4 regions of the Mesorhizobium sp. M1307 genome follow, and region 4 is predicted to be linked to each of the others. Evidence: predicted binding sites of a transcription regulator. Region 4 holds the regulator's gene; each other region holds the start of a gene.

Region 1 (4,191 bases), on a different contig from region 4:
CGACGCTGAAGGGGGACGGCGTGTCGGCGACGGATTTGGCGACCAGCTCGCCGTCGATTGTGCGGCCCTTGACCGAGGTGCGGCCGGCGCCGTAGCCGGAGTCGGTTTCGCCATAGCCGATGCGCTCGACCTGGTGGCCGGAGCGCGTGCCCCAATTGCGGTCGGTGGCCTCGGTGCGGTTGGCTTGGGCGCGCTGCCAGCCCGGTGTCGCATAGGTGCTGGAGAAAGCGCCGGATTTTTCAGCACCGTTATTGCCGCCAATGTTGTCGAAGCGCGATGCTCCATAGGGGTTCTGCCTGCCTGCCCCTTGGCCGCCGCGACCGGAGGCGAACGAGCCGCCGCCGTAGGAATTGCCGTAACCGCCGTAGCTGTTGCCGCTCTCGGCGACCTCGACATGGGCTTCCGGCAACTCGTCGAGGAAGCGTGACGGGATGGTCGACTGCCAGAGGCCGTGGATGCGGCGGTTGGAGACGAACCAGATGTGCAGGTTCTTCTTGGCGCGGGTCAAGCCGACATAGGCAAGCCGGCGCTCCTCCTCCAGCCCGGAGCGGCCACCCTCGTCGAGCGAGCGCTGGTGCGGAAAAAGACCTTCCTCCCAACCAGGGAGAAAAACGGTCTCGAATTCGAGGCCCTTGGCCGAATGCAGCGTCATGATGTTAACGGCGTCGAGCTCGGCGTTCTGCTCGGCGTCCATGACGAGTGCGACGTGTTCGAGGAAGGAGCGCAGCGATTCGTACTCCTCCATGGAGCGGATCAGTTCTTTTAAGTTCTCGAGCCGGCCGGGCGCTTCAACCGAGCGGTCGTTCTTCCACATGTCGGTGTAGCCGCTCTCCTCGAGAATGGTCTCGGCGAGCTCGGTGTGCGGCGTGGTTTCCAGCGCCTTCTGCCAGCGCTCGAAATTGGCCGATACCTCGCGCAGTGCGGCGCGCGGCTTCGGCTTCAACTCGTCGCTTTCGGCGAGTTTTGCCGCCGCCTCCAGCATCGGGATGCGCAGGGCGCGTGCGGTGTCGTGGATCTGGCGGATGGTGGCCTCGCCAAGGCCGCGCTTCGGCACGTTGACGATGCGCTCGAAGGCGAGGTCGTCGGCGCCTTGCGCGACGACGCGGAAGAAGGCCAGCGCATCGCGGATTTCGAGGCGCTCGTAGAAGCGCGGGCCGCCGATGACGCGGTAGTTGAGGCCGAGCGTGACGAAGCGGTCCTCGAATTCGCGCATCTGGAAGGAGGCGCGGACGAGGATCGCCATGTCGTTGAGATTGTGCTTCTGGCGCTGATAGGCCTCGATGGTCTCGCCGACGGCGCGGGCCTCCTCCTCGGAATCCCAGGCGGCGTGGACATGCACCTTCTCGTCGTCCTCGGCGATCTTTTCGGTGAACAGCGTCTTGCCGAAACGGCCCTCATTGTGGGCGATGAGGTGGGAGGCGGTGCCGAGGATGTGCGCGGTCGAGCGATAGTTGCGCTCCAGCCGGATGATGGTGGCGCCGGGGAAATCCTTGTCGAAGCGCAGGATGTTGTCGACCTCGGCGCCGCGCCAGCCATAGATCGACTGGTCGTCGTCGCCGACGCAGCAGATATTTACGGTGGACAGGCGCGGGCTTCCCTCCCCCTCGAGGGGAGGGTGGCCGGGCGAAGCCCGGTCGGGTGGGGTCCGTGCGGCAGTGCTCGACCTACCGGCGGCAGTGCTCCACGCTCTAGCGGTGCCTTCTGCGGCAACCCCCTCCGCCCGCTTCGCGGGCACCTCCCCCTCAAGGGGGGAGGATTGCGGCCGTTGTGCCAACAGCCGCAGCCACATGTACTGGGCGGTGTTGGTGTCCTGATATTCGTCGACGAGGATGTAGCGGAAGCGCTTATGGTATTCCTTCAGCACGTCCGGATTGGCGCGGAAGATGCGGATCGGGTGGCATAGGAGATCGCCGAAGTCGCAAGCGTTCAGCGTTTTCAGCCGCTCCTGATAGGCCTTATAGAGCTCGCGGCCCTTGCCGTTGGCGAAGGCACGGGCATCGCCCTCGGGGATGTCGGCGGGACCGAGGCCCTTGTTCTTCCAGCCGTCGATCATCTGGGCGAACTGCTTGGCCGGCCAGCGCTTGTCGTCCAGCCCTTCGGCCTGGATAAGCTGCTTGATCAGGCGCACGACATCGTCGGTGTCGAGAATGGTGAAGTCGGATTTGAGCCCGGCCAGCTCGGCATGTCTGCGCAGCAGCTTCACTCCAATCGAGTGGAAGGTGCCGAGCCACGGCATGCCCTCGACATTGCCTTCGCCGATCAACAGGCCGATGCGCTGCTTCATCTCGCGCGCCGCCTTGTTGGTGAAGGTGACGGCGAGGATCTGCGAGGGGAAAGCCTTGCCGGTGGCAAGGATGTGGGCGATGCGGGTGGTCAGGACGCGCGTTTTGCCGGTGCCGGCGCCGGCCAGCACCAGCACCGGGCCTTCGGTGGTTTCCACCGCCAGCCGCTGCTCGGGGTTGAGGCCGTTGAGATAATCGGGCGCGTTGTTCTGGTTGCTGCGGGCAGCCATGGCGCGCGCGGCAATGCCCGACGGGGCCACGGGCCGCGCGTTCGGTTCGTCAAAAAAGGGCATGTCTTCCGAAAAGCCGGACATCTCCCCCCGAATGTAGTGATTCGGCAGCGAAAGGCCAGAAGTGTCTCCGTTTTGTTCTCTGTCCAGTCGGTAGACTCACAATCTGAATGGGTCTGCTAACCAAAACGCCGGGCTTGCGATGGGCCGGCACCGTAAAACGCCGAGCTTGCTTGACAGGGGAAGCGGGCCGGAGAAAGTTGCGTGGGGGCAGGAACGCAATGCGGGGTTGCCCATGGACGCGTCGCGGAGCGCACCAGTCGAAGGAGCACCGTCTTGGCTGTGGTCATCACCTCCCTGATCCTTTTCCTCATCGGCCTGGCGATTGGCGGCGGCGGCATCTGGCTCGTGACGCTGGGCGGCAGCTGGTACTACGTCATCGTCGGTCTAGCTTTCCTTGTCGCGGCCTGGCTGCTCTACAGGCGCAGATCCACGGCGCTGTGGCTCTACGCGGCGATCGTGCTCGGCACGCTCGCCTGGGCGGTCTGGGAGATCGGCTTCGACTGGTGGGAGCTCGGCCCGCGCGGCGGCATCATCGTGCTTGTCGCGCTATGGCTGTTGACGCCATGGGCGCGGCGCGGGCTTACCGGTCCCGACGGACGCGCGCCGCTGATCCTCGCCGTGCTGGCCTCGCTTGCCGTCGCCGGCTATTCGATGACGACCGATCCAAAGGATATTACGGGTGAACTCAACACCGACAAGGTGACGCCGACGGCCGATCTTGGCGGCAACGTGCCGGCTGGCGAATGGCACTATTACGGTCGCACGCAATACGGCCAGCGCTATTCGCCGCTCGACCAGATCACCGCCGAAAACGTTGCCAATCTGCAGCCGGCCTGGACCTATCGCACCGGCGACGTGAAAGGGCCCGACGACATCGGCGAGACGACCTATCAGGTGACGCCGCTAAAAATCGCCGACACGCTCTACATCTGCACGCCGCATAATTTCGCCATCGCGATCGATGCCGCGAGCGGTAAGGAGAAATGGCGCTTCGATCCGCAGGTCAAGCTCAACAAGGACCGCCAGCACCAGACCTGCCGCGGCGTGGCCTATTATGCCGATGCCAAGGTCGCCGCCGGCCAGCCCTGCGCCACACGCATCTACCTGCCGACATCCGACGCCCGGCTGATCGCGCTCGATGCGGCGAATGGCCAGGTCTGCCCGACTTTCGCCGAAGGCGGCACGCTGAACCTGCTCGCCAACATGCCATATCCGAAGCCGGGCTATTATTATTCGACCTCGGCGCCGCTGATCGTCGCCAACAAGATCATCGTCGGCGGCGCGGTCAACGACAATTATTCGACGCAGGAGCCGTCCGGGGTCATCCGTGCCTACGATGCCGACACCGGCGCGCTGTTGTGGAATTGGGATTCGGGCAATCCCGACCAGACGATGCCGCTGCCGCCGGACCAGACCTACACCAACAACTCACCCAACATGTGGTCGACGGCAAGCGCCGACGAGAAGCTCGGCCTGCTTTATGTGCCGCTCGGCAACAAGACGCCGGACCAGCTCGGCGCCGGGCGCAGCGCCAATGACGAGAAATTCTCCTCGTCGATCACCGCGCTCGATCTCAACAGCGGACAATTGCGCTGGGTGCGGCAGACCGTGCACCA
Region 2 (4,191 bases), on a different contig from region 4:
AATAAAGCGGCGGCACCGCCAGATAGAGATGGCCGCCGCGGACCAGGCTTGGCATCTCCTGGTAGAAAAAGGTGATCAGCAGCGAGGCGATATGGGCGCCGTCGACGTCGGCATCTGTCATGATGATGACCCGGTCGTAACGCAGGTCCTCGTCGCGGTATCTCGAGCGCGTGCCGCAGCCAAGCGCCTGGATGAGGTCGGATATCTGCTGGTTGGCGGCAAGCTTGTCGTTGCCGGCGCTGGCGACGTTGAGGATCTTGCCGCGCAGGGGCAGCACCGCCTGGCTGGCGCGGTCGCGCGCCTGCTTTGCCGAACCGCCGGCCGAATCGCCCTCGACGATGAACAGCTCGGCACCGGCGGCGGCATTCTGCGTGCAGTCGGCGAGCTTGCCGGGCAGGCGCAGCTTGCGCACCGCACTCTTGCGCGACACTTCCTTTTCCTGGCGGCGGCGCACCCGCTCGTCGGCGCGCGCGATCACCCATTCGAGCAGTTTCGAAGCTTCCTGCGGATTGTCGGCCAGCCAATGGTCGAACGGGTCGCGGATAGCGCTTTCGACGATGCGGATCGCCTCGATCGTCGCCAACCTGTCCTTGGTCTGGCCGACGAATTCCGGTTCGCGGATGAACACCGACAGCATGCCCGCCGCCGAGATCATCACATCCTCGGAAGTGACGATCGAGGCGCGCTTGTTGCCGACCAGGTCGGCATAAGCGCGCAAGCCGCGCGTCAGGACGTTACGGAAGCCGGCCTCATGCGTGCCGCCCTCCGCGGTCGGGATGGTATTGCAATAGGAATTGATAAAACCGTCGCCGCCGAACCAGGTCACCGCCCATTCGAGCGAACCGTGACCGCCCTGCTTCTCGCTCTTGCCGGCGAACATTTCGCGGGTGACCTGGAATTCGTCGCCGAGCGAGGCTTTCAGATAATCCTTGAGGCCGCCCGGAAAATGGAATTCTGCCTTGGCCGGCGTCGTGTCCTTTTCCCTGATCAGCGACGGATCGCAGGTCCAGCGGATTTCGACACCGCCGAACAGATAGGCCTTTGACCGCGCCATGCGGTAGAGCCGCGCCGGCTCGAAAGCAGCGCCCTTGCCGAAAATCTGCTCGTCTGGATGGAAGCGGATCTTCGTGCCGCGGCGGTTGTGCACCTCGCCGAGCTGCTCCAGGCCGGTCACAGGAATGCCGCGCGAGAACTTTTGCCGATAAAGTTTCCTTCCCAGCGCCACCTCGACCTCGAGATGGTCGGACAGCGCGTTGACCACGGAAACGCCGACACCGTGCAGGCCGCCGGACGTCTCGTAAACCTTGCTGTCGAACTTGCCGCCTGAATGCAGCGTCGTCATGATGAGTTCGAGCGCCGGCTTCTTGAATTTCGGGTGCGGATCGACCGGAATGCCGCGGCCGTTGTCTGTGACGGACAGGTATCCGTCGGCGGAAAGCTCGACATCGATGAAGGTCGCATGGCCGGCGACCGCCTCGTCCATCGAATTGTCGATGACCTCGGCGAACAGATGGTGCATCGCCTTGTCGTCGGTGCCGCCAATGTACATGCCCGGGCGGCGGCGCACCGGCTCCAGCCCCTCCAGCACTTCGATATCGGCGGCACTGTAGCTCTCGCTGGCGTCGCGGGGCGCCGGCCGCTTCGCCGCCTGCACCAGCGGGTCGGCCGGGCGCGCGGCGGCGCGAGCCGGTTGCGGCTGCTTGTCCAATTTGGCGAAAAGATCGTTGTTGTCGTCCATGCCGGTCCTGGATTCCGATGCTGCGAATCACCACCCGATACTGCCACGCTTTTTGTGGGCAGGCGACGGAGGTTCCTGTTACGTTCGAGGATAGGGCCTCTTACTGCAAAACCATTCGACAGCCAAGCGGCGGAAATGGGGTCGAGGGTGGAGCATCGACGCTTTGTAAACCTTGTCCGAAGGTTACGCCGCAAGGTTGGCTGAAAAACGATATCCGCGAACTGTCGCTGACCTAGAATGCAGTGGAACCTTCAAGAGGCTGTCGCTTAAGCATGTTGGATTACAGTTCGCTCCTGCTCGCGGCGGCGCTGTCGGGCACGTGCCTTAGCATCACCATGTTTGCGATCTGGTTCACCGCGCCAAAGGCACGCTTTGTGCTGACGGTGGCCTGCGGCATTCTCGTGCTGGTCGCACATGTCGTGTTGTTCTGGCATTACACCAGGGATCCAAGCGCCTGGCTTTGCCAGATCGTGCTTGTGCTTCTCAGCCTCGGCTTCCTGATCATCTGCCTGTCGGCTATGCAATATCTCGGCACAGGCGACTACAGGCGCGCCATCTTGCCGACCTTGGTTGCGATGGCTGTTTGCGCGGGCGCGACGTATCTCGGGTTTGATGGTGTCGGCTTTATTGTCACCTACGCGACGGTAACGGCGCTGCTCTCGCTCATCGGGGCGATGTTCTGGATTGAGGGTGGTCACGATCGCCGGATATTGCTGGTCGTCTCGTTCCTGAGCGGCGTCTGTGCGCTGTCGTTCGGACTTTGCGGCGCGGTCCTGCTGGTCACGGGCCAATGGGTGCTCGGTGTAGCACCGGACAATTGGGCCGAGCGGGTGAATTCCGTCGTGGCCGTCGCCTGCATGACCGGGCTCGGCGCATTGACGCTCTCCCTGCATCATTTGCAGGCGCAGATCGAATTGAAGGCCGAGACGATGACCGATCCATTGACCGGGCTGATGAATCGGCGGGCGTTGACGGCACTCTACGGCGAGCGGGTCTTCGGTCCGTTCATGTCCGTTGCCATGTTCGACCTCGACCATTTCAAGAGGACGAACGACGTATTTGGTCACCCGGTCGGCGACCAGGTTCTGTGCCGCTTTGCCGCCATCATCAGGAAATACGCCCGGACCGGCGTCGACGCCTTCCGGTTGGGCGGCGAGGAATTCGTGCTCGTCATGTCGCGGATGACGGAAGAGAAGGCCTATGACATTGCGAGCAAGATCAGCGTCGCCTTCGGCACGGAAGTCGTGGCCACCCAGCTCGGTCCGTTGCGAAGCACAGTCAGCGGCGGCATCGGCTTTGGCGGAACAAACGGCACCGGTCTCGACGATGTGCTGGCCGAAGCCGACGCAGCACTCTATGCGGCAAAGCGCGCCGGGCGAAATCGCGTCGTCGTCCGGGACCGGGCGAGCAAGGCCGACGGGCCGGCCTTGCGTTCTGCCTGATTGAGGTTTCTATCTTCTTGTTAGACCCATGATCTTGTCCGAAAACCGGATTCCACTTTTCGGGATCATGATCTATTCCGCCGCACCCAGATATTCCGACAGCGGCGGGCAGGAGCAGACAAGGTTGCGGTCGCCGGCGACATTGTCGATGCGCGACACCGGCGGCCAGTATTTTGCCGCCGTGTCGGCATCGCCGGCGGGGTAGGCCGCCTCCAGGCGCGAATAGGGATGGGTCCACTGGCCGGCCAACGCCTCGGCGGCGGTGTGCGGCGCATTGACTAGAGGATTGTCGGCCAACGGCCATTCGCCCTTCGCCACCTTGGCTGCCTCGCCGGCTATGGCGATCATCGCCTCGCAGAAGCGATCCAGCTCGCGCTTGGGCTCGGACTCGGTCGGCTCCACCATCAGTGTGCCGGCCACCGGGAACGACATGGTCGGTGCATGGAAACCATAGTCGATCAGCCGCTTGGCGATATCGTCGACGCTGATGCCGGCGCTGTCTTTGAGCGCGCGGGTGTCGAGGATGCATTCATGCGCAACGCGTCCGTTGCGCCCTTTGTAAAGCAGGGGGAAATGCTCGCCGAGCCGCGTCGCCACATAGTTGGCGGAGATGATCGCCGTCTCGGTCGCCTGCTTCAGGCCGGAAGCGCCCATCATACGAATATACATCCAGGTGATCGGCAGGATGGAGGCACTGCCGAACGGTGCCGCCGCCACGGCATGGGCCGAGCCTTCGGTGACGTGGCCGGGCAGATATGGCTCCAGATGCGCCTTGACGCCGATCGGGCCGACACCGGGGCCGCCGCCGCCATGCGGGATGCAGAAGGTCTTGTGCAGGTTCATGTGGCAGACATCGGCGCCGATATCGCCGGGACGGGCGAGGCCGACCAGCGCGTTGAGATTGGCGCCGTCGAAATAGACCTGGCCGCCATGGCTGTGGACGAGGGCACAAAGGTCGCGCGCGCCTTCCTCGAAGACGCCATGCGTCGAAGGGTAGGTGAACATCAGCGC
Region 3 (4,191 bases), on a different contig from region 4:
AGGGAGACACCCTCGATTTCGATCCGCATGAAGGGTTGACCCTCGCTAAGTTGCTCGCCTCGCCCATTGCCCTAGTCTGCTTGCCAGAAAGACAGCTGATAATCCTCCAGGTCTCTGGAGTCTGAAGCGAAAAACTCGACGACAAACCTTCGGTTCGCAAACTGCCATTGCAGTTTTGCCTCATAAATCTCCTTGAGAACCGAGCCGAGAAACACGAGCTTGTCGCGAGAAATGTCGGCGGCGCCGAAGGCGTGAATGTCGGCAATGTGCAGGTGGTTCATAACCGCTTCCACGGACTGTCGTGTGGCGTTGGGGTCTCGTTCAAAGCTTCGCAGGCCTTCCTCGCTAAACCCTTTCATCAAAACGTAGCGTTCGAACGTCACGAATTTCGGCCAGAAAATGGTGCTGTATCCCACAGCAAGCGCAAATCGGCCCTCGCACCCGACCCAGCTTTGTAGATCGATGCCGGACCCATTGTTCCAGGCTGCCAATTCAGCCTTCATGCTGGCTGGAACATCCATTTCGTAGCCTCCCGATCTCGCCTGTCATAGGTCTTTCAACGGCTGCTTTCCAGTAGACCGGCAAAGTTGCATCCCTTCACGCTTGTCGTCCCCAAATCCGCGCCGTATGTCTCCACGCGATGAGCGAGATCAAATTCCGTCGCGCGCAAGCGCCCGACCTGCCGGCAATTGTTGCAATGCTTGCCGACGACGTGCTCGGCGCGAACCGGGAAGACCCGTCCACGCCGCTCGCGCCATCCTACCTCGATGCCTTCAGCGCAATCGATACCGATCCCAACCAGTTGCTGGCCGTCGCCGTCAACGCCGGGCAAGTGGTCGGAACGCTGCAGCTCAGCTTCCTTCCAGGCATTTCGAGAAAAGGCGCCTGGCGCGGCCAGATCGAAGGCGTTCGCGTCGCCCGGCAATGGCGCTCTCGCGGCGTCGGCAAGCTGATGATCGAATGGGCGATTGAAACATGCCGTTCGCGCAATTGCAGCTTCGTCCAGCTCACCACGGACAAAGGTCGACGGGAGGCGCACGCTTTTTACGAGCGCCTCGGCTTCACCGCCAGTCATCTCGGCTACAAGATGGCGCTGTAGATCAGCATTTCATCGCATTCAGCGCCGACCGCTCATCTTCGCTACCCACTCTGGATGGAGCATTGACAAGCCGGCCTTTCGCCCTGCTCCATCCGCCCATGATTTACGACCGAACCTGGCTTGAGAAAACCTTTCGCGCAAAACCCCGGCAGAAGTTCCTGTTCTTCTGGGGCCATCAGCCGTCTAAGGACGGCCGCATAACCACGTCGTGCTTCAGCCAGTGGTGGCATGCGCCCTTTACCGTCGATGGCCTGAGCTATCCGACTGCCGAACACTGGATGATGGCCGAGAAGGCACGACTGTTCGGTGATGCTCCGACGGCAACACAAATCCTCAGGGCGGCGAGCCCCAAGCAGGCAAAGCAGCTTGGCCGCCAGGTGAGCGGCTTCGATGGCACCAAATGGGATGCAGACAAATATCGCATCGTGACTGAAGGGAGCTTTCAGAAGTTCCGTCAGAACGCGGCGCTGCGCGAATATCTGTTGTCGACGCATGACCGGGTGCTGGTCGAGGCGAGCCCTGTCGACCGGGTGTGGGGTATCGGCCTTGCGGCGGATGACGAGAGGGCGATGAACCCGCTGCTGTGGCGCGGCGAGAACCTGTTGGGATTCGCGCTGATGCAGGCCCGCGATCGGCTGTGCGGCTGAACATTGCCGTGCGCTCGTCAGCTGCGGCGGCCTCCGCGCTGCTTGACAATTCACCCACAATGTTCTCTTTATGTTCTCATCACAACTCGAGACAATGCGGCGTTCGAACCGCCGCGGGCGAACGGGCCGGATGGAAGCCAACATCCTCCACGCGGATCTGGATGCCTTCTATGCCTCGGTCGAACAATTGCTCGACCCGGCCTTGCGCGGCAAGCCGATTGCCGTCGGCGGCGGGGTAGTGCTTGCCGCATCCTATGAAGCCAAGGCGTTCGGCGTGCGCGGCGGTATGCCGGGACGGCGGGCGCGGGAACTCTGCCCGCAACTCATCTTCGTCGGCGGCCATTTCAAGGACTATCAGCGGCTGGGCGATGCGGCAATCAAGGTGCTCGGCGATTTCACGCCGGTGGTCGAGCGGATTTCGATCGACGAGGCCTTTGCCGACGTCGCCGGCTGCATCCATTTGTTCGGCTCGCCGGCCGAGATCGCCGGCAAGATCCGCCGCCGCGTGCGGGCCGAGGTCGGCCTGCCGATCTCGGTCGGCGTAGCCCGCACCAAGCATCTGGCCAAGATCGCCTCACAGGTCGCAAAACCGGACGGGCTGGTGGTGGTCGATCCGCGCCACGAGCTGGAGTTCCTGCACCACCTGCCGGTCGAGCTGATGTGGGGCGTCGGCCCGGTCACCAGGCAGCGGCTGGCCGGCATCGGCGTCAACACCATCGGCGAGCTGGCGAAGACCAATGGTGCGGCGCTTGAGCGCCTGCTCGGGCCGGCGGCGGGAGAGAAACTCAACGCGCTGGCGTGGAACCGCGACCCGCGCAGGCTCGAGACGCAGCGCCGGGCGCGCTCGGCGGGTGCGCAGTCGGCGCTTGGCCGAAAACCGGCCGAGGAGCAGGTCTTCGTGCCGGCTTTGCTGCATCTGGCCGACAGGGTCGCCACAAGATTGCGGGCGAAATCCCGGCCCGGCCGCACGGTGACGGTTCGCGTCCGCTTTGCCGATTTGCGCTCGGTGACGCGCTCGATCACGCTCGATCAGCCGATTTCGGCGACCGCCATGCTGGCCGAGATCGCCGAGGCGCTGGTGCGCAAGGTGCTCATCGACCATCCGCACGAAAAGACAATCTCGCTGCTGGCGATCGCCGTATCGCATCTGGAGCAGCATGCCGGCCTGCAACTGGAACTGCCGCTCGGGCTCGACGACGATCGCCGCCGCCCCGGCACCAGCAAGGGCGCGGCGCGCTGGACCGCGGATCGCGCCGTCGACAAGATCCGCGACCGCTTCGGCTGGGAGGCGGTGGGCTACGCCTCGGTCGCGCTCGAGCTACAGCGGTCGGTTCCCGACGCGTTTCGCGAGCTGGCCGAAAAGGAATTGTGAGCCTCGATTGCACTTTGGTTGCCAAGTCGCCGGAATGACGTTGAAGGCTGCGCCGTTGTGAATTTATCTTGGGACCAGTTCGTCGTGCACCGGTTTGGGTATCAGCCAGACAGGGTAGCACCCGCTCGCAAATCCTTCCGCCCTCACTTCGAACGACAGGAGATCGGCATGGGACAGAACGCCGGATATTTCGCGCTCATCGTTGCCGGACTGGTGACCAACGCAACGACGCTGGCCAAGCCGCTCAACCCGGACCGGGCGATTCCATCCCTGGGCGATATCAACTCGCCGCTGGCCAGCCCGCTGTTCAAGCAGGTCAAGGCTGGGCCGCTGGAGATAAAGCTTGAGGAAACCACGCTTGCCGATGTCGAAAAAGCCTTCGGCGGAGCGATGCACGATGAAGGTGACGCCGGAGATTCACGCCACTGGCTTTGCTATGCCGGCCCCGACGCCGGCGGATCGCCGTCGATCTTCTGGTTCGTATCCGGCGAGATGGGCGGCTCCGACCATGGTGTCCTGTCCGTCACCCTGGAGCCGAACCCGGAAGGCAAGGTGCCGGAAGGATGCGCCGGCGCGCCTGCCAGCCTGACAGCTATTGAACTCGATACGCCCGGCGTCGGAGCGCCGCTGAGCGACGTGGCCGCGAAATTTGGCGCCGCCAAGCCCGATCGTTACGGCCATTTCGGCTTCGCCGCCTCTTATCCTCCTTCGTCTCCCGACGAGAAGGACGCCACGGTCACGCAGACGCTCACCTACACAGCCGGGAACGGCAGGATAACCGGCGTGGCGGTGACGCAAGTCACCACCAATTAGGGTGTCCCCGCTCGATTGGCGAATGGTTCACGTGTGAATGATCTGCCGCGCCCGAGCCAGGCGGCCTGCTTGCTGGCCACCTCGTTATGCAGATTGGTTCTGATGTGCCGCCCGGGCCCGCCCTCCTCCTGCAAATGCGACATTCGAGGCGGCCCTGGTCGTCAGACCAAAAGCGTTGCGGTGCCCCAGGCAATCAGGGCGATGCCGGCCGCCCGGCCAACCCACGGGCCGGCAGGAAACACCGGTTCGACGAGAACCGC
Region 4 (4,191 bases):
TCCGCGCTTCGATGCTCCGTCGCTGCCGGCCAGCGACCCAGCAGCGGTTCTCGTGCCCGCGGGCGAGCCCATCGTACGCCTGCCCAGGCGTTTCCGCCTCCCGTCACCGTCCCGTATCCGCAACAGCGTAACCACGGCAGCCGGCCTGGAACTCGACCGCGGCATCGCCTTCCTGCTGGTGCCGGTGTTCCTCGCATGCGGGGTGGTCGTTTATTTCGGGCTGTCGGTGGAGCCGGCCTTTCCACAGCCGATCGCAATCGCGCTCCTCGCGACCCTTTGTGCCGTCGTCTCGCGGTCATGGCCCAGGACGCGCCTGTGCTTCATGGTGGCGCTGCTCTGCGCGCTTGGCGTACTTGCCGCCAAGTTCGAGACATGGCGTGTCGGAACGCATATGCTCGGCTCCGAAATCTCGACGCGGCTGACGGGTCGCGTCGTATCGTACGAGCCCATGGCGAGCGGCCGCATCAGGCTGACAATCGATGTGATCTCAACGGCCAGGCCGACACTGCGCTACATGCCGGAACGGGTCCGCGTTTCGGCGATGAAGATACCGGCTGAGCTGACCGCCGGTTCCGAGATCACGGGCTATGTGCGGCTGCTGCCGCCGACCGGCCCGGTGCGGCCCGACAGCTATGATTTCTCCTTCGACAGCTATTTCGCCGGTATCGGCGGCAGCGGCTTTTTTCTCGGCAATCCGAAAGTCGTGTCGTCGGGCAGCATGCCGCTTGCCGCGCAGCTTTCTTCCGCGATCGAAGACGCGCGCGAATCCATCGCCGACCATATCCGCAGCCGCATCGGCGGTGCCGAGGGCGAGATTGCTGCTGCGCTGATCGTCGGCGTGCGCGCCGGCATTCCCGAGGAGATCAACGAAGCGATGCGGCGCACCGGCATCTACCACATCATCTCCATCTCGGGGCTGCATATGGCGTTGGTCGCCGGCACCATCATGGCGCTGCTGCGGGGTGCCTTCGCGCTGTTTCCCGATTTCTCATCGCGACGGCCGGTCAAGAAATATGCCGCGGCCGCCGCGCTTTTTTCGATTGCGGCCTACCTCGTCTTTTCCGGCATTGTCGTGGCGGCCGAACGCAGCTTCATCATGCTGGCGGTGATGCTTATCGCCGTGCTGTTCGACCGGGCCGCGCTCACCATGCGCAACCTGGCGATCTCGGCCATCGCGGTCATCCTGGTGTCGCCGCACGAGGTGGTCGGTCCGAGTTTCCAGATGTCCTTCGCCGCGACGGCGGCCCTTGTCGGCGCCTAGCAGGCTGGTCCGATTACCGCGCCGGCAGGGCCACCATGCCGCCGCCGCGGCTGTCGCCGCTACGCTTTGCCACGCGAAAGGTCCTGCTGGGCATGTGCGGTCTGGCGATGACCTCGATCATTGCAGGGAGCGCCACGGCGCTTTTCGCCATATGGCATTTCCAGCGCGTGGCGCCGCTCAGCCTGTTCGCCAATCTGGCCATCATGCCCATCGTGTCACTGGTCGTCATGCCCTTCGCCGTTCTCAGCGCGCTGGCGATGCCGTTCGGTGCGGATGGCCCTTTCCTCTATGTCATGGGCAAGGGGCTGACGGCGATGATCGCCCTGTCCGGGTGGATCTCGGAGCGCTCGCCGATCGATGCGGTCGGGCTGATTTCGCTGAGATCCGTCCTTCTGGTGACGATCGCCCTCGTCATTGCCAGCATGGCGACGACCTGGTTGCGGCTGGCGGCACTTCCTTTTGCGCTCGCCGGCTTGCTGACGACAACGCAGACACGCATACCCGACGTATTGGTCTCGGAGGACGCACGGCTGGTCGCGCTGCCGATCGGCAGCGGTGAACTCGCGGTCAACCGGGCACGCCCGAATGAGTTCACCATCGACAACTGGAAACGCGCGCTCACATCAGAGGCTATCGTCGCGCCGGAAACACCTGGACAGAACGACCCGCAATTCGACATTGCCGATCCGGCCGACCTACCGCCGGGCATGCCGTTCATTTGCACGGACGGCCTCTGCCTTGCCAGGCATCCATCCGGCGCGATCATCGCGCAAGCCAAGGACCGCGATACTGCGCGGCCAGCCTGCGCCTTTGCCAGCTTGATCGTCATCGACGACGCCACCGCCCATAACCCCTGCTACTACGACCGGCTGGTCCTCGTCGTCACCAAACGGCAACTGGCGCGCGCGGGAAGTGCCGCCGTCTACTTCGATCCACAAGCGGCAACGCGCGCCGAAATCCGTTTCGCGGTCGAAAAATCATACCGGCCCTGGCACGTGCAGCGGAAATTTTCACGCGCGGCACGGGGCCTGCCGCCATACCGCAGGGCCGACAACCCCAAAGCCGGCGCCAAGGGCGGGGCTCAGTAGCGGCGGATCAGTCCGACGAGCTTGCCCTGCACCTTGACCCTGTCTGGTCCGAAGATGCGCGTCTCGTAGGCCGGATTGGCGGCTTCCAGGGCGATCGAGGCGCCCTTGCGGCGGAACCGCTTCAGCGTCGCTTCCTCCTCGTCGACCAGTGCCACCACGATCTCACCGGGGCTCGCCGTATCGGCATTGCGGATGATCACCGTGTCGCCGTCGAAAATGCCGGCCTCGATCATCGAATCGCCTTTGACCTCGAGCGCATAATGCTCGCCGCCCATGATCATATCCGGCGGCACCGAAATCGAATGCGTCTGGTGCTGGATGGCGTCGATCGGCACACCGGCGGCGATGCGGCCCATCACCGGGATCGAAACGGCGGCGACGACATCGTCGTCATTTCCGGCTGCGGGCACGCGCGACGATGTCGGCTTGCCTTGCCGAGGACCGCCTTGCCCAAGACTGCCCTGGATGACACTCGGCGAGAACTTGCGTGCCGCATTGAGGCCGGGGGCGATCGAGTCAGGCAGGCGCAGCACCTCCAGCGCACGGGCCCGGTTGGGCAAACGGCGAATGAAGCCGCGCTCCTCCAGCGCCGTAATCAGCCGGTGGATTCCGGATTTGGAAGCCAGGTCGAGCGCTTCCTTCATCTCGTCGAAGGAAGGCGGGATACCGCTTTCCTTCAACCTTTCGTGGATGAACATAAGCAGTTCGTGTTGTTTGCGTGTCAGCATAGCGACCCCCAACAGAATCAGAAAAACAAACCCAGAACAAACACTATCTGTTCCAGTTGTGTTCCGCAACTGTTTAAAGTTTAATGAATGCGTTAAGGCTCGGGAAACAAACGACGTCCCCTACCGGCGTATCGCATTTTCACCGCCGCGAGCCTCATCGCCTTGATTCTGCTTTCGTTTGCGCCCTTCTGGCATCCTAGAAGGCGGCACTGGCATCGGCCGTCGGTCGGCAAAAGGCACGGAATTGAACCCGTATCGACTGTACGGTTTGGTCAATGCACCGTGAACGAAACGAACTCAAAACGCCAACCTCGGGTTAAGTCCCGGTTTCCACCGCCTGGTCAGGCTGCTTCTCGCCGGTGGAGCCTTGCTGCGCGCAACCAGGTAATGGAAGAACAGTCGATGCGTGTCCGGCGTTGCGTTGGATCCTGGGGAGCAGACAAATCATGACAGGAATTCCCGATCTCGTGGCCATAAAGGCGATGGATGCCGCGGATCCGCTGCGCGCGATGCGCGACCGCTTTGTGTTGCCGCAAGGAGTGATCTATCTCGACGGCAATTCGCTAGGAGCTGCTTCACGTGCCGCTTTCGATGAACTGCACAAGGCCGCGACCGAAGAATGGTCACATGATCTCATCCGCGCATGGAACACGGCCGGCTGGTTCAACATGCCGCTTGAACTTGGCGACCAGCTCGGGCGCCTGATCGGTGCCGCGGCCGGCCAGACGGTGGTCTGCGACACGACATCGGCTAACATCTACAAGCTGCTGCACGCCGCCATGGCCATGCGACCGGAGCGGCAGGTCATCGTCGCCGAGGGCGATAGTTTTCCGACGGACCTCTACATGGCCGAGGGTGTGGTTTCGACGCGAAAAGATACGCTGCTGCGCCTCTCGGGGGTCGACGCGCCGACCATCGAAGAGCTGATCGACGAACGCACCGCCGTGGTGCTGGTCAACCACGTCAACTATAAGTCGGGCGAACTGCGCGACATGCCGGCGCTGACGCGCAGGGCTCAGGAAGCCGGGGCGATGATCGTCTGGGATCTCTGCCACACCCCCGGCGCGATGCCAGTCGAGCTCGACAAGGCAAACGCCGATTTTGCCGTTGGCTG

Evidence for each region. Region 4 encodes LexA, which represses DNA repair genes until DNA is damaged. Its sites were predicted from a motif close to TGTTCNNNNTGTGTTCNG; they were not measured.
Region 1: the regulator LexA is predicted to act here: its motif matches at 2,638-2,655, upstream of NKH16_RS21665 (ATP-dependent helicase).
Region 2: the regulator LexA is predicted to act here: its motif matches at 1,809-1,826, upstream of parE (DNA topoisomerase IV subunit B).
Region 3: the regulator LexA is predicted to act here: its motif matches at 1,807-1,824, upstream of dinB (DNA polymerase IV).

What each region holds. Positions count from the first base shown of each region.
Region 1 is NZ_JAMYLR010000021.1:64,336-68,526, reverse strand. It holds gene NKH16_RS21665 (ATP-dependent helicase) at 1-2,596, opposite strand, end outside; gene NKH16_RS21660 (glucose/quinate/shikimate family membrane-bound PQQ-dependent dehydrogenase) at 2,849-4,191, shown strand, end outside.
Region 2 is NZ_JAMYLR010000049.1:9,524-13,714, reverse strand. It holds gene parE (DNA topoisomerase IV subunit B) at 1-1,738, opposite strand, end outside; gene NKH16_RS30445 (GGDEF domain-containing protein) at 2,011-3,180, shown strand; gene gcvP (aminomethyl-transferring glycine dehydrogenase) at 3,253-4,191, opposite strand, start outside.
Region 3 is NZ_JAMYLR010000026.1:26,932-31,122, forward strand. It holds gene NKH16_RS23565 (hypothetical protein) at 1-29, opposite strand, end outside; gene NKH16_RS23570 (hypothetical protein) at 72-521, opposite strand; gene NKH16_RS23575 (GNAT family N-acetyltransferase) at 641-1,099, shown strand; gene ybiA (riboflavin biosynthesis intermediates N-glycosidase) at 1,198-1,746, shown strand; gene dinB (DNA polymerase IV) at 1,877-3,118, shown strand; gene NKH16_RS23590 (hypothetical protein) at 3,287-3,931, shown strand; gene NKH16_RS23595 (hypothetical protein) at 4,093-4,191, opposite strand, start outside.
Region 4 is NZ_JAMYLR010000001.1:190,430-194,620, forward strand. It holds partial or broken gene NKH16_RS00900 (ComEC/Rec2 family competence protein) at 1-2,349, shown strand, start outside; gene lexA (transcriptional repressor LexA) at 2,343-3,077, opposite strand; partial or broken gene kynU (kynureninase) at 3,524-4,191, shown strand, end outside.